DNA from 3 places in the Pseudarthrobacter sp. SL88 genome. Region 2 is predicted to be linked to each of the others. Evidence: riboswitches for the same ligand, from Rfam matches in the RefSeq annotation. Region 2 holds a riboswitch; each other region holds the start of a gene.
The links. Region 2 has a riboswitch for cyclic di-AMP ahead of OVA06_RS07790 (C40 family peptidase). Riboswitches for the same ligand answer to the same signal wherever they lie in the genome.
Positions count from the first base shown of each region.

Region 1 (6,482 bases), 1.6 Mb from region 2:
GGCCGCCGGGCGCGAACTGGCCGCCGGGGTCCGCCTGCCCGTTGGTCCCGCTGGCGCCGCCGGCATCCTGGGTATTGTCCGCGGCTGCCACGGAGCTGTTTCCGGCGGCATAGGCCCCCGCACCAGCTGCTGCGGCCACCGCCACCACGACTCCGCCAATGATCAGCCCCTTCCTGGCTGCCCTGCCCCGGTTATCCAAAGTCCGGCCGTCCAAAGCCCGGGGCCGCCCCTCTGCCGGGTACGGCTGCGGTGCGCCCCACCCTGCCGGCTGTTCCTGCCGCTGGTCCGTGTCCGCCGTCGTACTCCCCCATCCAGCAGGCTGGCCGCTCCCGGGAGCGGCCCAATCCTGGGACGGCCTGCTCTCCGCGATGCGGGGAGGTGCCCAACCGGAAGGTGCCTGCGGGCTGTCGGGGTTGCCGGCAAAGACTTCCCACTGGCTTTGCGGGCGGGCCTGCCCCTCGGCTGCGGCGCCGGCCTGATGCGGCTGTCCACCCTGGGCCGGTTCGTCCGGGACGGCACGGTTGTTCTGCTGGTCCATTGACTGCTCCAAGGGAACGTGGCGGTCGCCTCTGCTGATGTTCCATCAGCGTCAGCCGCGTTCCTGTACCCGGGCTGTGCAGCGGGGCAGTGCTGACTGTGACATTTGGACCTTGGCGCCGACGCTGCCTCACCCGCTGCGACGCCCAGCTGGCTAGGCTGGGATTCACAGCTGGGGCACAGGTAGCCCAAAGCCCGCCTATATCGAAGGATCGGAGAGTTGTCCCATGGCCACCTCGCACTCCATGACCAACAACCTCCCCAAGCTCTCCCATCCGGACGGCTCCCCCATCCGCGCCCTGGTGGTGGATGACGAACCCAGCCTTTCCGAGCTGATGAGCATGGGCCTGCGGATGGCCGGGTGGTCCGTGGCAGTGGCAGCGGACGGGCCCGAGGCGGTGAAGCTGGCCAAGGACTTCCGCCCCGACGTCCTGGTGCTGGACGTAATGCTGCCAGGGTTCGACGGCGTGGAGCTGCTGGGCAGGATCCGCGCCTTCGCGCCGGAGGTGCCCGCCCTCTTCCTGACCGCGAAGGACGCAGTCCAGGACCGCATCGTCGGCCTGGCCGCCGGCGGTGACGACTATGTCACCAAACCGTTCAGCATGGAGGAAGTCATCCTCCGCCTGCACCGGCTGGTTCAGCGCTCAGGCGTCGCAGCCATGGACACTGCCGAATTGGTGGTGGGCGACCTGGTGCTCAACGTCGACACCCGGGAAGTCACCCGCGCCGGGGATGATGTGCAGCTGACGGCCACCCAGTTCGAGCTGCTCCGCTACCTCATGGAAAACCCCAAGCGTGTCATCAGCAAGGCCCAGATCCTTGACCGGGTGTGGGACTACGATTTCGGCGGCCAGGCCAACATTGTGGAGCTCTACATCTCCTACCTCCGCAAAAAGATCGACGCCGTCCATCCGCCCATGATCCACACCGTCCGCGGGGCCGGCTACGTCATCAAGCCGGCGGAGTAGCACGCCATGGCCACTTCAGAAGCTCCCTACGCCCGGAGTTGGCTCAGGCCGGCAACCTGGCACCTGCGCACCCGCCTGATTGCCCTGGCCATGGCCCTGCTTATCGCCATCTGCGGTGCCGTTGGCATCGTGAGCTACGCATCGATGGACGCCTTCCTGACCCGGCAGCTTGATGACCAGCTCAGCCAAGCCGCAAACCTTGCCGACAACCCCGGCCGCCCGCCGTTTGGCGGCTTCAACGGACGGGACCCCCTGGACGCCCGGGGCCAGAGAATCGGCACCGTGAACGCGAGCATCCGCAACGGCCAGGTGAGTTCCGGCGGCTTCCTCGCCTCTGACACCACCCGCCAGCCCTTGTCCACGGAGGACAAGGAGACGCTCCTTGCGCTCGACGCCAACTCCCGGCCCGTGGACCGTTCGATGTCCAGCGGTGATTACCGGCTGATCGCGGTCCAGACAAACTCCGGCGATGTCCTGGTCACAGGACTCCCCCTGGCTACCAAGGAAAGTACCCTCAGGTCCCTGGTGTGGACCTTCGTGTTCGTGTCGTTGGGCGGCCTGCTGCTGATCGGCCTCGTGGGGACCGTACTGATCCGCCGCACAATGAAACCCTTGGAACAGCTCTCCGAAGTTGCCACCAGGGTGTCTGAACTGCCCCTGGACGCCGGTGAGGTGGCGCTCGCCGTGCGGGTGCCGCCGTCGAACTCCAACCCCGGCACGGAGGTGGGCAGTGTGGGGCATGCACTGAACCTCATGCTGGACAACGTAGCCAGCGCCCTGGAAGCCCGGCAGAAGAGCGAAACCAAGGTGCGCCAGTTCGTGGCGGACGCCTCGCACGAGCTCCGCACCCCGCTGACCGCCATCCGCGGCTACACCGAGCTGATGCGGATGACGGAGGACTTCACTCCCGATGGGCAGAAATCGCTGGCCCGGGTCCAAAGCCAGTCCGAGCGGATGACGGCACTGGTGGAGGACCTGCTGCTCCTGGCGCGGCTGGATGAGGGCCAGCCGCTCAAGCTGGCCGAGGTGGACCTGACGCAGCTGGTGGTGGAAAGCGTCAGCGACGAAAAAGTCATGGCCCCGAGCCACACCTGGCGGCTGGATCTTCCTGCGGAGCCGGTGCTGGTCAACGGGGACGGCGCGCAGCTGCGGCAGGTACTCATGAACCTGCTGTCCAACGCCCGGAAACACACCCCTGCCGGAACCACCGTGGTGGCCGGCGTCGGTACGGCACCCGACGGCGCCGCCGTCGTGACGGTCACGGACGACGGCGGAGGCATTCCGGCTGACTTCGTGGACCACGTCTTTTCGCGCTTCGCCCGCGCAGACGCGGCCCGCAAGGGCAGCGGCGACCAGGCCGGCGCGGCCGTTGCCGAGGGCACCAGCGGGCTGGGCCTGTCCATTGTCCAGTCCATCGTGGAAGCCCACGGAGGGCGGGTAACGGTCACATCACGGCCGGGGATGACGGAGTTTGCGCTTCGCCTGCCGACCGTGGCCTGAATTCGCCAAGGCGACGCGCCGTCGTCGTGACGTCTGTTACCTAAATGTGACTTAAGCGCCGCTCTCCTGTACCGTCGATAGAGTGCGGTTCCCGTTCGGGCCGCATATCCGGATGACGCCAAGCTCTGCCACTTCCCGGATTTCGCTTGAACTGAGGCAGAGGCGGGGGACCCACGTCCCGGGCAACGCAGTACTGCCCTTGGGGTTAAGCCAGCACGTGTATTTGCCGTGCGGCCGGATGCCCTCATCCGAACCCGACAGCTAACTCCGCAGGTGTGAGAGGCGAAACAAACATGTCTAAATTCACGGTAAAACCGCGCCCAAAATCGGCCCCGAGCCACAGCGCGCAGCCTGAAACCCGCAAGAAGTCTTCCTTCGGCAAGCGCGCCGCGGTCCTCGCAGTCTCCGCAGCCATGCTGGTGGGCGTAGGCGCCGCAGGCCAGGCCACGGACGGCTTTTCCGGCGTGGCAGCTACCGGCTCCGAGTCCCCCGCTGCCACCGATTCCCAGATGAGCATCGAGAAGAGCGAAATCCGGTCTAACCCTGCGGCCTCGGCGCCCGCCGAACTCAAGGTGCAGCCCCAGGAGGCGGCACCGGCGCCCGCACCCGCTGCGGAACCTGCCCCGGCCGCAGCGCCCGCCCCGGCTCCTGCACCGGAACCGGCACCTGCTCCCGCACCGGAGCCTGCTCCCGCTCCCGCTCCCGCTCCCGAGCCTGCTCCCGTCGTCGCCGTCAACGATCCTGCCGGCGCACAGGCCTACGCGTCCGGCCAGCTGGCCAGCTACGGATGGGCGCAGGACCAGATGCAGTGCCTGGTCACCCTGTGGACTAAGGAATCCGACTGGACCACCACCGCCACCAACGCCAGCAGCGGCGCTTACGGCATCGTGCAGTCCCTCCCCGCCGAAAAAATGGCGAGCGCCGGCCCCGACTACCTGACCAACTACCGCACTCAGATCAACTGGGGCCTGAACTACATCAAGGAGCGTTACCAGTCCCCGTGTGGCGCCCTGAACTTCCACCTGGGCAACAACTGGTACTAAAAACCTTCACACGTTGAGGCCCTTTCGACCGGCCGCCGCCGAACCCTACCGGTTCAGCGGCGGCCGTCGTCGTATCTGCAGCCCTTCCTGCGAGGCACCAATTACCCCGTGCGTTAGGTAGCCATTTTTGGGATTGGCGCTAACGGCCACCGAGCGGTTTGGGGCTGGGACGTGCCGTTACCGTCCCGGAATGTACTGGACGGCCCAGCGGTTGCCGTCCGGGTCCGCGAAGTACACGAAGTGCCCCCAGTCCTGAACGTCCACATCGCTGACCGCCACCCCATTGTTCTTCAGGTGGTCGTGGGCGGCCTGGATGTCGCTGACCACCAGCTGCAGGTTGGAGCCGGTGCCCGGAGGAGCGTCAGTGAGGCCTTCCCCGATGCAGATGGAACACGCTGAACCGGGCGGGGTCAGCTGCACGAAGCGGATGGATTCCGACGGGCGTTCGTCGAAGTCGGCGTTGAAACCCACTTTATTAACGTAGAAATCCTTGGCGCGGTCCACATCGGACACGGGGACAAACACGAGTTCAAGTTTCCAGTCCATTGCCACAGGCTACGGCCGGGGACTTGTGCGCGGAAGGCTTGAACCTCAGCCGGCGATGCCGTACAGCCGGTCTCCCGCATCTCCAAGGCCGGGCACGATGTAGGACTTTTCGTTCAGCTTCTCGTCAATCGACGCAAGGACGATGTGCACGTTTGCCTCGCCCAGTTCCTCCTCCAGCTTGGCCAGGCCCTCCGGGGCCGCCAGCAGGCAGATGCACGTGACGTCCGACGCCCCGCGCTTGAACAGGAACTTGATGGCCTCGCGCAGGGTTCCGCCGGTGGCCAGCATGGGATCCAGAACGAAGACCTGCCGGCCGGTAAGGTCCTCAGGCAGGCGCTCGGCGTAGGTGATGATGTCCAGGGTTTCCTCGTCCCGGGCCATGCCCAGGAAACCCACTTCTGCAGTGGGGACCAGCTTGGTCATGCCCTCCAGCATGCCGAGGCCGGCGCGCAGGATGGGGACCACCAGAGGGGTGGGCTTGGTGAAGGCCGTGCCCACCGTGGTGCTGACCGGAGTCTCGATAGTGACCGGTTCGGTGCGAACCTCGCGCGTGGCCTCGTACGCCAGCAGTGTCACTAGCTCTTCGGTCAGCTGCCGGAACACGGGCGAAGGGGTGTTCTTATCCCGGAGGACAGTGAGCTTATGGGCGACCAGCGGGTGGTCCACAACGAGAGTGCGCATTGCTCAAAGCTATCATCCGGCGCTGTCCCTGCCGGAGTCCCCTACTCCGGGCTCCTGATGCCTGACGCGGCTGCCTGGATGCGCGCCTGGGTGAGTCCCGCCGCCGTGGTCCGTTCCGCCTAAGTGAGTCCCGCCGTCGTGGTCCGTTCCGCGGCCATGCGTTGCGCTGTCGTGGTGCATGGCGTCTGCGACGACATCGCGCACCACGGGACGCTCAAACGATGGCGCGGGCCCCGCGTGCTCCCGCCGCCGGATCAGATGGAACATCCGATGGGCCAGGATGACGAATCCGACCCAGGCCAGGCCCAGCGTCCAGCCGGCAATAACATCGGTCAACCAGTGGTGGCCCAGGAAAACCCTGCTCAGGCCCATGGACACAATGAAGACGGTACCCGCGGTGATGGCCGTGATGCGCGCGCTGAGGACCTGGAACTGCAGACAGATGATATACACCAGCACGCCGATCACCACCGTGGTGTTGAGGGTGTGCCCGCTGGGAAACGACGGTGAGTCTTCGTAGGGCGGAACAGCTTCGGAGTGGTCCGGCCGGGTCCGGCCCACCAGCCGCTTGCCCAGGGTGGTGGCCGCGGTGGAAACCGCAGCTGCACCGCCTACAAGGAGGAGCGGGCGCCACGACCTGCTGAGGAAGGTCAGCCACGCGGTGAGGAGCGTGGCGAGGATGGGCATGCCAATGCCGCCGCCAATGTTGGTGAAACCCGTGACGAACGCATCCAATCCGGGATTGCGCAGTGACTGGGCGTAGTCCAGGGCGGGGATATCAAGGCTCGCAAGGCCTTCATCATCCACCACGTCCGAATACACTTCGGCACCCAGGAGGGCCATGGCGACAATCAGGGTTCCGCCCACCGCCATGGTCAGCCACAAGGCGGCATACGGTTTGATCCAACGGTCCACGCGGTCCCGAACGGTACTCACGGCGCCTCCCCGGCATTCAGTACGCAGGCTTACTATCCCCCGAAACTATCATTGAGCCATGGTCTCCGCATCGAACAGTTACGACGAGTGGATGGGCCTCGCCCTGGCGGAGGCCCGCGCGGCGCTCGCTACCGGCGATGTCCCCATTGGCGCCGTGGTGCTGGGGCCCGACGGCGAGGTGCTGGGTTCCGGACGGAACCAGCGGGAAGAGCTTGGGGACCCCACCGCCCATGCCGAGGTTGTGGCCCTCCGCCAGGCTGCTGAGCGGCTG
Region 1 covers NZ_JAPPRD010000001.1:3,250,735-3,257,216, forward strand. The annotation lists gene OVA06_RS14640 (hypothetical protein) at 1-538, opposite strand, end outside; gene OVA06_RS14645 (response regulator transcription factor) at 765-1,505, shown strand; gene OVA06_RS14650 (sensor histidine kinase) at 1,512-3,005, shown strand; cyclic di-AMP (ydaO/yuaA leader) riboswitch at 3,139-3,296, shown strand; gene OVA06_RS14655 (hypothetical protein) at 3,299-4,048, shown strand; gene OVA06_RS14660 (glyoxalase superfamily protein) at 4,226-4,594, opposite strand; gene upp (uracil phosphoribosyltransferase) at 4,640-5,275, opposite strand; gene OVA06_RS14670 (phosphatase PAP2 family protein) at 5,288-6,211, opposite strand; gene OVA06_RS14675 (nucleoside deaminase) at 6,270-6,482, shown strand, end outside.
Region 1: linked by a shared signal. The riboswitch ahead of OVA06_RS14655 (hypothetical protein) and the one ahead of OVA06_RS07790 (C40 family peptidase) in region 2 are both predicted to bind cyclic di-AMP.

Region 2 (6,482 bases):
CCGCCGCGGGGAGCCTGTAACGGCCGCTGCGGAGATAGGGTTAAAACCATGACCGCTGCAGCACAATCAACTGTTGCCCTGGGTGGCCGCTTCGCCCGCGAACTCAACGAACTGGCGGTGCCCTGGGAGGCGGAGGAAGCTCCGGACCCCAAACTCCTGGTGCTCAACGAACCGCTTGCCGGAGAACTGGGGCTCGACCCTGGGTACCTGGGCTCGGAAGAGGGAGTGCGGTTCCTGCTGGGCAACCACGTGCCGGAAGGGGCCACGCCCGTGGCCCAGGCCTACGCCGGGCACCAGTTCGGCGGCTATTCGCCCCTCCTCGGTGACGGCCGTGCGCTGCTGCTGGGTGAGCTGCAGGATGCCCGCGGACGGTTGAGGGACCTGCACCTGAAAGGCTCCGGCCGCACGCCGTTCGCGCGCGCCGGTGACGGCCGTGCCGTCGTCGGGCCCATGCTGCGCGAATACGTGGTCAGCGAGGCCATGCACGCCCTCGGCATCCCCACCACCCGTTCCCTTGCCGTCGTGGCTACCGGACGGCATGTACGCCGGGATGACATGCTGCCCGGCGCCGTGCTGGCCCGGGTGGCCGGTAGCCACCTTCGGGTGGGTAGTTTCCAGTATGCGCGGGCCACCGAAAACACGGAGCTCCTGCGCCGGCTGGCGGACCACGCCATCAGCCGTCACTACCCGGATGCTGCTGCGGCGGACAACCCCTACCTCGCCCTCTATGGGGCGGTGGTGGCGGCACAGGCCTCGCTTGTGGCGCAGTGGATGCTGGTGGGGTTCGTCCACGGTGTGATGAATACAGACAACATGACCATCTCCGGGGAAACCATCGATTATGGCCCCTGTGCCTTCATCGACGCGTTCAACCCGGCCGCCGTGTACAGCTCCATCGACGTCGGCGGCCGGTATGCGTACGCCAACCAGCCGGTCATGGCCGAATGGAACCTTGCCCGCCTCGCCGAAGCCATGCTGCCGCTAATTGACGAAGACCAGGAGGCAGCGGTTCCGGTGGCCGTGGAGGCGCTGGGTGGATTCCGGCGGCAGTACAGTGCGGCGTGGTTCGGCGGCATGGCCACCAAGCTGGGCCTTGCGGCGGGGAAGCCGGGGACCGCAGCAGGCGAGGAGGTCTCGGACCTGGTGGACGGGGTCACCGGCATCCTCAAGGACGGCCCCGTGGACTACACGCTCTTCTTCAGGAACCTGGCCAAGGCAGCCCGGGGTGACAGCCGGCCTGTCCGCGGCATGGTCATGGACTTGGCCGCGTACGACGCATGGGCCGAACGCTGGCAGGAGCTGGGGCCGGACGCCGGGCTGATGGACCGCACCAATCCCGCGTACATTCCGCGGAACCACCTCGTCGAAGAGGCGCTGGCCGCGGCTACCGGCGGGGACCTGGAACCACTGCACCGGCTGCTGGAAGCGGTAGCGGCGCCGTACAGCGAACGCCCCGGCCTGGAGCGGTACGCCGAAGGCGCCCCGGAGGACTTCGGGACGTACATGACCTTCTGCGGCACCTGAACAAGGAAAGGCAGCAAAAAGGGCGGTAGCCGGGGTCTCCCGGCTACCGCCCTTTTGCAGCTCTATGCGCTGAAAGCTACGTGCTCAGCAGGCTATGCGACCCGTACGTACGAGGCTGCACCAACCCAGCTGACGGAGTGCACCTGGGTCTGGCTGCCGTTGACGCCGCCGCTGACCATCTGGCCGTCACCGGCGTACACGCCGACGTGGCCTGCCGAGATGACGAGGTCACCCGGGGCGGGTGCGCCCACTACGGTGCCGTACTGGTAGAACTGGCCGGGAGCCAGGTCACCAACGGACTTGCCGACGGCGCGCAGGGCCTTCTCCACCATGGCGGTGCAGTCCTGGGTGACGCCCACCTGGCCGTACGCGTTGGCCAGGATGGCGGCGCCGGTGCCCGAGCCGGTGGCCGCAGGCGTTGCAGAGGCGTAACCGAGGTTCATGCCGGTGTTGGCGGGAGCGGCGCTTGCGGTCTGGACAGGTGCCGCGGCCGGAGCAACGGCCGGAGCGGCCGGTGCTGCGTAGCCGGCGCCCGGGATCGCAATCTGGTCGCCCGGGTAGATGATCGAGGAAACGTCGAGGCCGTTGGCTGCCAGGACGTCGTTGAGGCCAACCCCGTAAGCGGACGCAATGGCGCCGAGGGTGTCGCCGGAAGCAACCGTGTGGACGTTGCCGGCAGCCGCGGCGGGTGCAGCCGCTACGGGTGCGGCAGGTGCCGAGTATGCCTGGACATTATTGGTTTCGGTGCTGTCCGGGCCGGTCACGCCTGCATGTGCCGGAGCTCCGACGCCGAACGCAATGCCCGATGCTGCGGCTACCGCCAGTGCCGGGCGTCCGAAGGTCCGGGCCTGGGCCTTGGCCGTCACGGCCAGGCCCTGCAGCGCGATGGAGCCGGCCGGAGTAGCGCGGTGACGGGCGGTGATGAAATTTTTTGACACGGTTGATCGCCTCTCCCATGCCTGCGGGGTGAGCTGTCGGGTTCGGGCTGGAGATGCCCGGCCGGTAGCGCACTTCGTCAGGGACGGAAGGCGATATCGACTTAACCCCAAGGCTTCGGTGAAGCCGCGGAAACTTGGTTCCCCCGTCCCTGCCAGCTGGAAAGCGATTGAATCCCGGTTCAGCGGCAGGGCTCGGCAAGCTGAGGGGAATGTCCCGCTTGGGAGGGACACGTGTATGACCATAACCCGACGTTCACCGGATTGTCACATTTGAATAACATGCGAGGCAGTCCTCTCGGATGAAGGCCTCCTCCGCAGGGCCTTCCGGAACGCCGCGGTGACCTCGGATGATGCGCGGGTCCTAGCCGTTTTGGCATGCCAACGTAACAAAGTCATAAAGTTGCGCACGCAACAGCCCGCCGGCTGCCACTTTCAGGACACCTTCCCGCGCTCCGGCGGTAACGGTGAGGGGCAGCAGGGTTCCCACTTTGTCGTCCGCGACGGCGTGCGGATCGCACCGGGCGGGACGCACCCGCAGGGCCAGGACCGTTTCGGGTTCCCCCGGCCGGACCGCCACGTCCCGCGGCCACGGCTCAACCCCGTCCTCCGCCAGCAGGGGCGTGCCGCCCACGCTGTGCAGCGTGAGGGACGGCGTCCCGGCGGGGGCCATCTGCCGTGGGCTGATGCGGAGGCGGACGACGGCGGTGCGGCCGTCCGCCGCCACCTCAAGGTGCTGGTCCAGGGCCAGCCCGGCCACCTTCGCGGCGTCCGCGGCCAGGCAGAGCTCGGAATTGTTGCGCGGCAGCACGCCGAAGGGATCCGGGGCCGGGAGGGTCAGTGCTGCCGGTTGCCGTCCGGCCGTAGCGACGGAAACCGTGGCGCTGGCCTGCGACGATGCCGTTGCCGGCTCGGCACAGGCCGGAGGTGGGAGCTGTGCGGGCACGCTCTTGGGTTGGTGCGGCGGAAGCTCCAGGCCGCCCGCCGGTGGCGTCCACTCGATGTCCCCGTCGAACAGCGGGGAACTGACGCGCGCCGCGTCCACAGTCACGGGACTGTCCGTGGTGTTGGTGAGCTGGAGCAGGATGGCGTGCTGCCCGTACTGGTCGCGGGACTGGTTTAGCTCGATGGTGACCGGTCCGGGCGCCGCGGAAGCGGGGGACGCCGCCGGGGCGGGCTGCTGTGGGGTGCGGGCCGAAACCGCCAGCACTGCTGCGGTCAGCAACGGCAGCAAGCAGCGCACGGTTACCGGTTTTGCTGTCCGTCCGGGGGCAGGGGGCCGGCGGGCTGGTGTGGCGCTTGGTGTGCTGGCGCCGGCCATGGGCACAGTCTAGGGCTGCGGCGTGCCTTCCGTCTCTGCTGGATAACGATCCGCAGCAGCAAGCCCTCAACCTGTGGTTGAGGCCGGTAGGCTACGGGACTATGCCCCTGTTCGTTACCAAACTGAAGTCGCCGGTGCTCGGGGGACTCCTGGTGTTTGCACTGCTGGGACCGGCAGCCCTTGCGCCGGCGTCGGCCTCGGGGCGCGCGCCGGAGGGGTACCCCTCCTGGGAGGACGTCCGGAAGGCCAGGAAATCTGAAGCGGGCGCAGCGGCGGAAATCACCCGGATCGGCAGCCTCCTCGCCGGTTTGCAGGCGGATTCAGAAGCGCTCGGTGGGGCGGCCGTTGCCGCTGCGGCGGATTACGCCGCTGCCGAGGCGGCACTCACTGCAGCCAACAGCCGGGTCGATGCGTTGGCTGCGCAGTCAGCAGCAGCCAACGGGGAACTCCGGCAGCACCGCAGGGAAATCGGCGCCCTTGCCGTGCAGTCGTACAAGACGGGTGCAACCACGGCCGGATTCTTCATCGCCCTGGACGCCCTTGAGTCCGGCAGCGTCCACGGACTCAACATGGTGGAGCTGGTGGGCGCGAAGACAGCCGGCCTGGTGGACCGGGCGGCATCCGCCGCAAGAGTGGCATCGTCCCTGGGTGAGCAGGAGAAAGCCGCGCGGTCCGAGCGGGAAAACCTGTCCAGGGAGGCCGGAGCCAGGCTTGCCGGGGCCAGGTCGGCGCAGGATGCGGTGGCCCGCCACATCGCTGAAGAGCAGCAGCACGGTGGCCAGCTCACGGCCCAGCTGGCCTCGCTCAAGGGAACAACCGCGGCCGTGGAGGGGGAGTTCCGGCAGGGACAGGCCGCCCTCGCCGCATATGAGGCCTCGCAGTCAGCAAAGCGGGCCGCTGCACAGGAACAGGCGCAACGGGAGTCGGACCGGGCAGCGAAGGCCGCAGCAGACGCCCGCGTGGAGGGACCACGGCCCGCGCCCGCGGGCCCGGTCGACCCCGCTCCGGCGGACCCGATCCCGGCGGGCCCAGTCCCGGTGAACCCCGCACCGGCGGCCCCGGCCCCGGCCCCCGGACCGCCGGTCCGGCCGGTGCCGCCGCCCGTCGTCGTACCTTCTGTTCCCGGTGGTGCTGTCAACGATCCTGCCGGAGCGAAGAGCTACGCCGCCGGACGCCTGGGCGCCTACGGCTGGGGCCAGGACCAGTTCCTGTGCCTGGCGCAGCTATGGACCAAGGAGTCGAACTGGCAGACCACGGCCACCAACCCCTACTCGGGCGCCTATGGGATCCCCCAGGCATTGCCGCCGGGGAAGTATGCAAGCGCCGGCAGTGACTGGCTGACCAGTTACCGGACCCAGGTTGAGTGGGGGCTGGGTTACATCCGCGACAGGTACGGCTCGCCCTGCGGCGCCTGGAGCCACTCAATGGCGAACAACTGGTACTGACGCAGGACTAGGCTTTTCCCATGGCTGACTACGAACGCTTCCGGCTGCTGCTCGAAGAGGAACGGCAGCTGAAACTGGCCCTGCTGCCGGCGTTGCGGGCGGACATCGCCGCAGCCAACTCCGCCCGCCAGGGAGCCAACGCGGACGACGAACACGATCCCGAGGGTGCCACCATCGCCTTCGAGCTGTCCCAGGCCTCGGCGCTGCTGAACCAGAGCTCAGCCGGCCTGGACCAGGTGGAAGCAGCCCTCGACCGGATCGCCGCCGGAACCTATGGCAGCTGCGCCGTATGCGGCCGGCCCATCGCCGAAGGCAGGCTCGAAGCCCGGCCCTGGACGCCATACTGCATCGACCACGCAGCCGCGGGGCACTTGTGACCACCGGTTCGGACGCCGTCGCCGAGGCGGCCGGTTTCATCGACCGCACGCTGCAGAACGAGGGCGCGTGGTACCGCGCGGACGACGTCGGCAGCAGGTTTGGCGGCGCCCTGGGCTCCTACGGTTCATCAGTGGGCGCGGTCCGCGGAACCATCCGCGACGCCCTCCGCAAGTTCAAGGACCTGGACCCACGATGCCGTGGTCCAGCTTGCCTCGGCACTGTGGGGCCAGCCGAAACCGGGCGCCCGTCCGGTCTTCGAACGCCGCCAGGCGGCGGTGGTGCTGCTACAGTCGCGGGTGGCCCTGCTGCGGCACTCGGATCTGACCCGCGTTGAGGGTTTCCTCCGGTCCGCGCACGCAACGGAACTGGCCGATCCGCTCGTCACCGACGTCCTGCGCCCGCTCCTGGACAGGCTGGAGCACCGCAACCGGCAGCGCGCAGAAACCGTCCTGGCCCGATGGGGTGCCGACCCGGACACCCACCTGCGGGCGGCAGCAGCAACACTGTCCCACCAAATAGGAGAATGACGATGGACGATCCCTTTAACCTCGAGCGTTTCGTTGCAGCCCAGGACGGCGGAACATACGACCAGGCGCTGGCCGAGCTCCAGCTCGGAAACAAGACAGGCCACTGGATGTGGTTCATCTTTCCCCAGATCGCAGGCCTGGGGCAGAGCGCAACATCCCGCAAATACGCCATTGACTCCCTGGCGGAGGCGCGTGCCTATCTGGAACATGACGTGCTGGGCCCGCGCCTGCTCGAGTCTGCGCAGGCACTGACCCACCACGCCGGGCGCTCCGCAGAGGACATCCTGGGTGGCATTGACGCCCGCAAGCTGCAGTCGTCCATGACCCTGTTCCTTCGCGCCGCGCCCGGCGA
Region 2 covers NZ_JAPPRD010000001.1:1,690,602-1,697,083, forward strand. The annotation lists gene OVA06_RS07780 (ribonuclease Z) at 1-52, shown strand, start outside; gene OVA06_RS07785 (protein adenylyltransferase SelO) at 49-1,524, shown strand; gene OVA06_RS07790 (C40 family peptidase) at 1,617-2,462, opposite strand; cyclic di-AMP (ydaO/yuaA leader) riboswitch at 2,466-2,638, opposite strand; gene OVA06_RS07795 (hypothetical protein) at 2,824-3,702, opposite strand; gene OVA06_RS07800 (lytic transglycosylase domain-containing protein) at 3,882-5,225, shown strand; gene OVA06_RS07805 (TraR/DksA family transcriptional regulator) at 5,246-5,602, shown strand; partial or broken gene OVA06_RS07810 (DNA alkylation repair protein) at 5,599-6,130, shown strand; gene OVA06_RS07815 (DUF1810 domain-containing protein) at 6,133-6,482, shown strand, end outside.

Region 3 (6,482 bases), 1.4 Mb from region 2:
CGCCCGCTATACCGCCGAGCATGCCGACGACGGCCGGCAACTGATGACCGAATGTGTCCCGGACCTTCCCCGGGGCAGGCAGGCCTTGCACCACCACCTCGGACCCGGTCAGCAGCAGGCGTACGAGGGGTTTGCCCTGGACCTGAAGCTCGTCGTATCCGGCAAGTGCGGCGAGTGCCAGGTGCGCCGGGTTCAGGGTCACCCCCGCCGGGACAAGGGTGTCCCCTTCATGTGCTTCTTCGCCGGCTTTTCGCACGTGCTGGCCGTTTCGCGGTTCACCGGGACGGGCGGTTCCACCCGCTTCAAGGACGGGAAGCCCGTCCTCGTCCTCGGCGAGGACGGCACTTTCGCTGCGAAGGATCCCCTTGCCACCTGGCGGGATGAGTCCGCCGGTAACGATCGGGCTGGCCTGGTGCGGCGCCAGCCGGGCTCCGGCTTCCACGGGGATCCATGGCCCGGACCCGTTGACTGCCCAGCCGTCCATGGCCGAGGAAGCGTAGTGCGGCATGTCCTGGAGCGCAATGATGTCCTGCTCCAACCTGCGGGCCTGGGCCTGGTCCAGCGGCACCGGACCGGGCGGGATGGGCGTTGCGGCGTCAAAGGCGGCCTGGCGTGCTTCCGCCCATGTGTGAGCCAGGTGATGGTGGCCGTGGCCCTGTTCCTGGCCGGTTCCGGCCTGGCCTTCGTCGTTCTGCTCCTGCGGTTGTTCCTGCAGTTGTTCCCGCGGGTTTCCGTGGCCGTGGTCGTGGCTGTGGTCGTGCCCTGCGGGGGATGCTGCTTCCTGCCCGGGTGCTTCTGTCATTCGCCGGGAGCCCCGGCGGCTTCAGCGTCATAGTCGGCAGCCAGCGTGCGGGCGACGGCGAGGGCCTTTTCCATGGCCGCGGCATCCGTCGAACTGCCGGAGTGCGAGGCCAGGCCCGCGGCGAATCCGGCGATGAAGGTGGTCAGCGGGGCGGCGGGACGGACCACTGAATGCGCCGCCACACCGGCAAGGGAAAGGATGGCATTGATGTCCACCTGGACATCTTCAAGCTCGTAGGCCTGGAGCAGCGACCTGCACCACTCCTCCAGTGTTTCGTCCTGGCTCTTCACCACGTGCCTCCAAAGTTAACTGCGGCCGCGCCCGGCCCCGTCCACGTCCTCCACGTCCGGGCTGCCGGCGGCAATCCCCAATGCGGCGGCATCGTCCCACGTGTCCACATCTGCCGTGTAAGCGGCCGGAACGGCGACAAGCTGCACGTCCAGACTAGCAAGGAGTGAGCGGACTGATCCGTTGACCAACCGGCCTGTGGCAGCCATCCCGCGGGCGGACTTTTTTAGCATGTCCGTGCTATAAATTCCGGCCAGCGGCTGCATCCGCCCCACACCGTTTTCATCCGCGGCAAAGGCCACATAAGACCCCGCCCCAAGCCCCGTGGACAACTCATGCAGGAGGGTCCGCACAGCCCCGGAAACCAGGGGCATGTCACAGGCCAGGACGAGGGTGTGCGGAGCGCCGGCCCCCGCCCGGTCCAGGACATCCAGGCCCGTGGCGATGGCCGCTGCGGGGCCGGCGAACTCCGGCTCTTCACGGCACGTGAGCACTCCGGGAGGCAAAGGTCCGGGATCCGGGCCGACAATCACGGTGGCCCGGGCTCCCTCAGCCGCAGCCAGGGCCCGGCCAAGGAGGGTGGTGCCGCGAAACAGCAGCCCCTGTTTCGGGACGCCGCCCAGCCGCGAGGATCGGCCTCCCGCCAGGATGAGGGCATCAAAGGCCGGCACGTCGTCTTGCATGGTCCAAGCGTAGCCAGTGCCGGACGCCCTTCGGACAGTCCAGGCACTCGGCAGGTCAGGCGGTCAGGCGGTCAGGCCAGGCGGCCAGCGCAGGCAACACGTCAGGACCGGCCAGACAAACAGCGCACCTTACGCGGCCCGCTCCGGCAGGAGGAACGGGTCCCACGCCGGCGTGGGCTTTTCCAGTTCCTTGATCTGCCAGATGGTGCCGTGCGGCGGTGCCGGCTCGAATCGCAGCTTCCAGCCCATTTCAGCGGGCGTGTGGTCGCCCTTAACGTTGTTGCAGCGCAGGCAGGCTGCCACCAGGTTCTCCCAGGAGTCCGCCCCTCCCCGTGACTTGGGGTGCACATGGTCGATCGTGTGCGCCGCTTTTCCGCAGTAAGCGCACTTGTGCCCATCGCGTCTCAGGACGCCGCGCCGGCTGACGGCGGTGGCATGGTTGTATCTGGGCCGGATGTAGCGGTTGAGGAGAATCACGGAGGGGCGGCCCAGGATTTCCTGCGGACCCACAACGGGATCCTCGCCCTCGGCAACCACGCTTGCCTTGCCCGTGAGCACAAGCACCAGCGCCCGGCGGAAAGTAATAACCGCCAGCGGTTCATATCCAGCATTCAGAACGAGAGTGCGCATGCACGTACCTCTTCACGGCCGCACCCGTCAGGGGCACGAGGGCCGGCTGCCCTCGGCATGTCCGGGCTATGGATCGACACCACAAGAGTAAACAAAGAAATGCAGGATCAGCTAATCACGGCACACCCTACCGTCAGGAACGGCCGCCGGGGCGCACCGCCCGTGAACGGCAAAGGACCCCGGCCGCGTGGGCAGGGGTCCTTTCACTCCGAGGGGCGGCCGTACCGGCCAGCCCTCGCGGGGGGATCAGTTGACGCGGATGAAGACCGGTCCGGAACCGACGTTGGCGCTGAAGACCACGGTCTGGTTGCCGTTGTAGCCGCCGTGCACAGCCTGGCCGTTGCCGGCGTAGACAGCGATGTGGGCCATGCCGGCGCCGCCGTCGGCGTAGTAGATCAGGTCGCCGGGCTGGGCCTCGGCAGCGCTGACGGTGCGGCCAAGGGAAAGGTAACCGGCGGGCCAGTCGTGGAAGTTGATGCCCACGGCAGCCAGTGAGTTGGTGACGAGCATCGTGCAGTCCTGGTTGACGCCGAGCTGGGCGTAGGCTGCGGAAAGGATTGCTGCGCCCTTGCCGCTGGCAGACGCCTGGGGTGCAGACGCTGGCTGCGCCGTGACTGTAGCGGTGACCTTCGGCACTGCAGCCGTCTGGGCGGTGGCGGCCTCGGCAGCCGGAGCCGGAGCGGCTTCCTGGACCTCAACCTCGGGCTCTGCCTCAACCACCGGAGCCGGGCTGGTGCTGACGGCCGGCTTCTCGAAGGAGATGTTGATGGTGGACGCCGCGGAGATCGGGGCTTCAACGGCTGATCCAACTTCAAAGGCGGATGCAGGAGCGGAGTCGCGCTGGATGTTGGTGTCAGCTGCGTTTGCGGCGATGCCGCTGGTCAGGACCAAGCCCGAGGCTGCGGCGATAACCGCTGCCTGGCGCCCAACGCCGCCGGCGTTGCCGCCGACAGCCTTGGCGATGATGGCGATTGAGTTGGTCTTGGTGACTTCGGCGCGATGCCGTGCGGTAGCACGAGTCGTCATCAGTTCTCTCTTTCGTTGTCCCCGGGCCTGTAGGCAACACGGGGGTTATGGACGCGCCGGCATCTTGGGGGTACGCCGGCACGTCCCGAACGGGGATGTGTGATTTAGCGAAAAGCGGGGGCAAAGAAAAAGTTCCTGGGGCCTGTGGCCCCGGGAACTAGTTCATGGTGTAGAACGAGGAGGTTCCGGTAGCGGCAACCGCGTGCAGGAGGGTGCCCTGGGACGGGTTGAGCGCGCTGACCATCATGCCGTTGCCGACGTAGATGCCAACGTGTGCGCCGCCGTTCTGCATGACGAGGTCGCCAGGCTGGGGAGTGGAGGTGGGCTTCATGGCGTTCCAGGCGTTGACGCGCGGGATGCTGATGCCGGCCTGGGCGTAGACCCACTGGGTGAATCCGGAGCAGTCCCAGCCATTGGGGGTGGTGCCGCCCCACACGTACGGGTGGCCAATGCCGGTGTACGCGATAGCTGCGATGCCCGAAGTGGCAGCGGAGGAAACAGTCTCCGCGAGCTTCTCGGAAGCAGCTTCGGTTGAGTCAGCGGCTGCGGTGACGGCGTTGCCGGCATCCCGTGCTGCTGAAGCTGTGGACTGGGTGCGTACCGGCTCCGGCTTCGGAGCGGCGGTGGTCTTGATGACCGGGCGCTCGAAGGAAACAGTGGCGGTAGGTGCCGCGGTGACGGCAAGGGCGGTCTGGGCCGAACCCGACTCGGTGGATGCCGAGACGCCCGCGGTGGTATCCGCGACGGCCGGCAGGCCCATACCCAGGACGAGGCCGGAAGCGGCTGCAACTACAGCAGCCTGGCGACCCACTGTCCCGGCATTGGCACTAACAGCCTTGGACACGGCGCCCAAAGGGTTGGTACGAACCGTTTGCGCACGGTGGCGCGCAGCATTATGGCGTGAAGACACGAAGGTAGCCTCTCCCAATGCCTGCGAGGTGAGCTGTCGGATTCGGATGGGAGTCACCCGGCCACACGGCTTCCAAGGAAGCTTTCGTGACTTAACCCCAAGGCCTTCGAAACAAGAAGGCCAAAATTGGTTCCCCCGCCCCTGCCAGACGATGAAATGCGAACGGACCTTGAGCGGTGGCAGAGTTAGGCAATCCACTCAAGAGCGTCAACTTCGGAAAAGTTGACGCGAGTTAGACGGTACAGCAGTTTTGTTTGAATGTCACATTCAGGTCACGGCGGGTCACAGCCATTCGAGAGTCCACCATCATTTGGCTAGAGCCAACCGGTGGGGTCGACGACCTCGCCGTTGACCTGGACTTCGAAGTGGAGGTGGCAGCCCGTGGAAGCGCCGGTGGTCCCGCTGAGGGCAATGACGTCGCCCCGTGAGACGGTTTGGCCCTCGGTCACGTTGAACGACGACAGGTGGTTGTAGGTGGTCTCCAGGCCGTTGCCATGGTCCACCACCACCCTGTTGCCGCCGCCGTACTGGTGCCAGCCCACAAAGGTCACGGTTCCGGTGGCGGCAGCCATCACGGAGGTACCGCACTGGGCAACATAGTCCTGCCCGCGATGGAAGTCGCCGGTTCCGCCGGTGATGGGGCTGACGCGGTAGCCGAACGGCGATGCCGTCGCCATGGTGGCCAGCGGAGCCCCGAGGCTACCGGCGGACGCAGCACGGGAGACCGACGCTGCGGACTGGGCGCTGAGCAGTTGCTTGAGCTTGCCGTCAGGGTCCGCCTGGGTTACGACGGCGGAGCGGCTGAAGTCGATCTGGGCGCCTGCTTCCGCGGAAATCTCGGGCTGCGGCGTGACCGACGAGGCGGCCACCGCACCGGTTCCGCTGGCGTCAGTGGCCATGACGGGACTGGTGACGGGAACGGTCACGGTGAGCACCAGGCCGGTGGCGGCTAGCGCGATGCCGGCCTTCTGGCCGATGCCGCTGGCCGAGGCGAATTCCGTTATCTGGCGGAATGGACCCCGACGGCGGCGCGCATCACGGTGGAGATCGCGGGGGCGCGAGGTCTCGGCAGCCTGGACGGTTTCGACAGCACGCGGCGTAGCAGCGGGGCCGGCCGCGCGTCGGCGGCCCCGGGGGGTCTGCATGGTCAAGAAGGGTTCCTCTCTGGATAGCCTGCGAAGTTAGCTGTCGGATTCGGGTCAGAGAGTTCACAGACCCGGTCCGCCGTAAGCAAGCTGCGGCACAGAGAAATCCCCGGAAGGTTCCTTCACTGGAAGAGGCTTGCTGCTGACGGACTTCACCCCAAGGCAGTCCCCCGCTGCCAGTTGTGGTTCCCCCGCCTCTGCCAGTTATGACTTGGTGCTCCTGATCCGCTGGCAGAGCTCGGCTCCAGATCAGGTAACGCTTAAGTATCAACGCTTTCGTTCAACTATAGGGGCTTAAGTCCCTTAGTAACAATTCCGTTATGTTTGCGTGATCCAGCTCCCACGGGGTAAAAGCAGGGCTTTAACGGTGTCAGTTGACGGCTACGAACACGTGGGCAGCCACTTCAGGAGGCAGTTCCAGGGCGCCTTCAATGCCCGGAACACGGACGGAAATGTAGTCCCCTACACGCTCCAGCGATACCGCTGCTCCGGGGCGGATGCCGCCTTCGTCGAGCTGGGACAGGAGCTCGGGTTCCACCTGGATGGGCTCGGCCAGCCGGCTGATGGTCACGGCAGAGGCGGGGCCGTACGTCTTCATGGCCTCAAGGAGGCTGATCGCTCCATCGGCCAAGGACAGCTCCGGGTGCCCGCCCAGTGCGGCCAGTCCGGGAATCGGGTTTCCGTAGGGAGATTCGGTGGGGTGGTTGAGCAGTTCGTAGATCCGGCGCTCAACGCGCTCGCTCATCACGTGCTCCCAGCGGCACGCTTCGTCGTGGACGTAGGCCCAGTCCAGGCCGATGACGTCAGCCAGGAGCCGTTCGGCAAGGCGGTGCTTGCGCATGACCTCTGTGGCACGTTTGCGGCCGGCCTCGGTGAGCTCCAGGTGGCGGTCGCCGGACACCACCACCAGGCCGTCACGCTCCATCCGGCCGATGGTCTGGGACACCGTGGGGCCAGAGTGGCGCAACCGCTCGGCAATACGGGCCCTCAGGGCAACG
Region 3 covers NZ_JAPPRD010000001.1:3,100,279-3,106,760, forward strand. The annotation lists gene OVA06_RS13990 (molybdopterin molybdotransferase MoeA) at 1-802, opposite strand, end outside; gene OVA06_RS13995 (DUF6457 domain-containing protein) at 799-1,092, opposite strand; gene mobA (molybdenum cofactor guanylyltransferase) at 1,108-1,773, opposite strand; gene OVA06_RS14005 (HNH endonuclease) at 1,903-2,403, opposite strand; gene OVA06_RS14010 (NlpC/P60 family protein) at 2,650-3,429, opposite strand; gene OVA06_RS14015 (C40 family peptidase) at 3,587-4,273, opposite strand; cyclic di-AMP (ydaO/yuaA leader) riboswitch at 4,344-4,525, opposite strand; gene OVA06_RS14020 (M23 family metallopeptidase) at 4,654-5,484, opposite strand; cyclic di-AMP (ydaO/yuaA leader) riboswitch at 5,495-5,713, opposite strand; gene OVA06_RS14025 (metal-dependent transcriptional regulator) at 5,855-6,482, opposite strand, start outside.
Region 3: linked by a shared signal. The riboswitch ahead of OVA06_RS14015 (C40 family peptidase) and the one ahead of OVA06_RS07790 (C40 family peptidase) in region 2 are both predicted to bind cyclic di-AMP.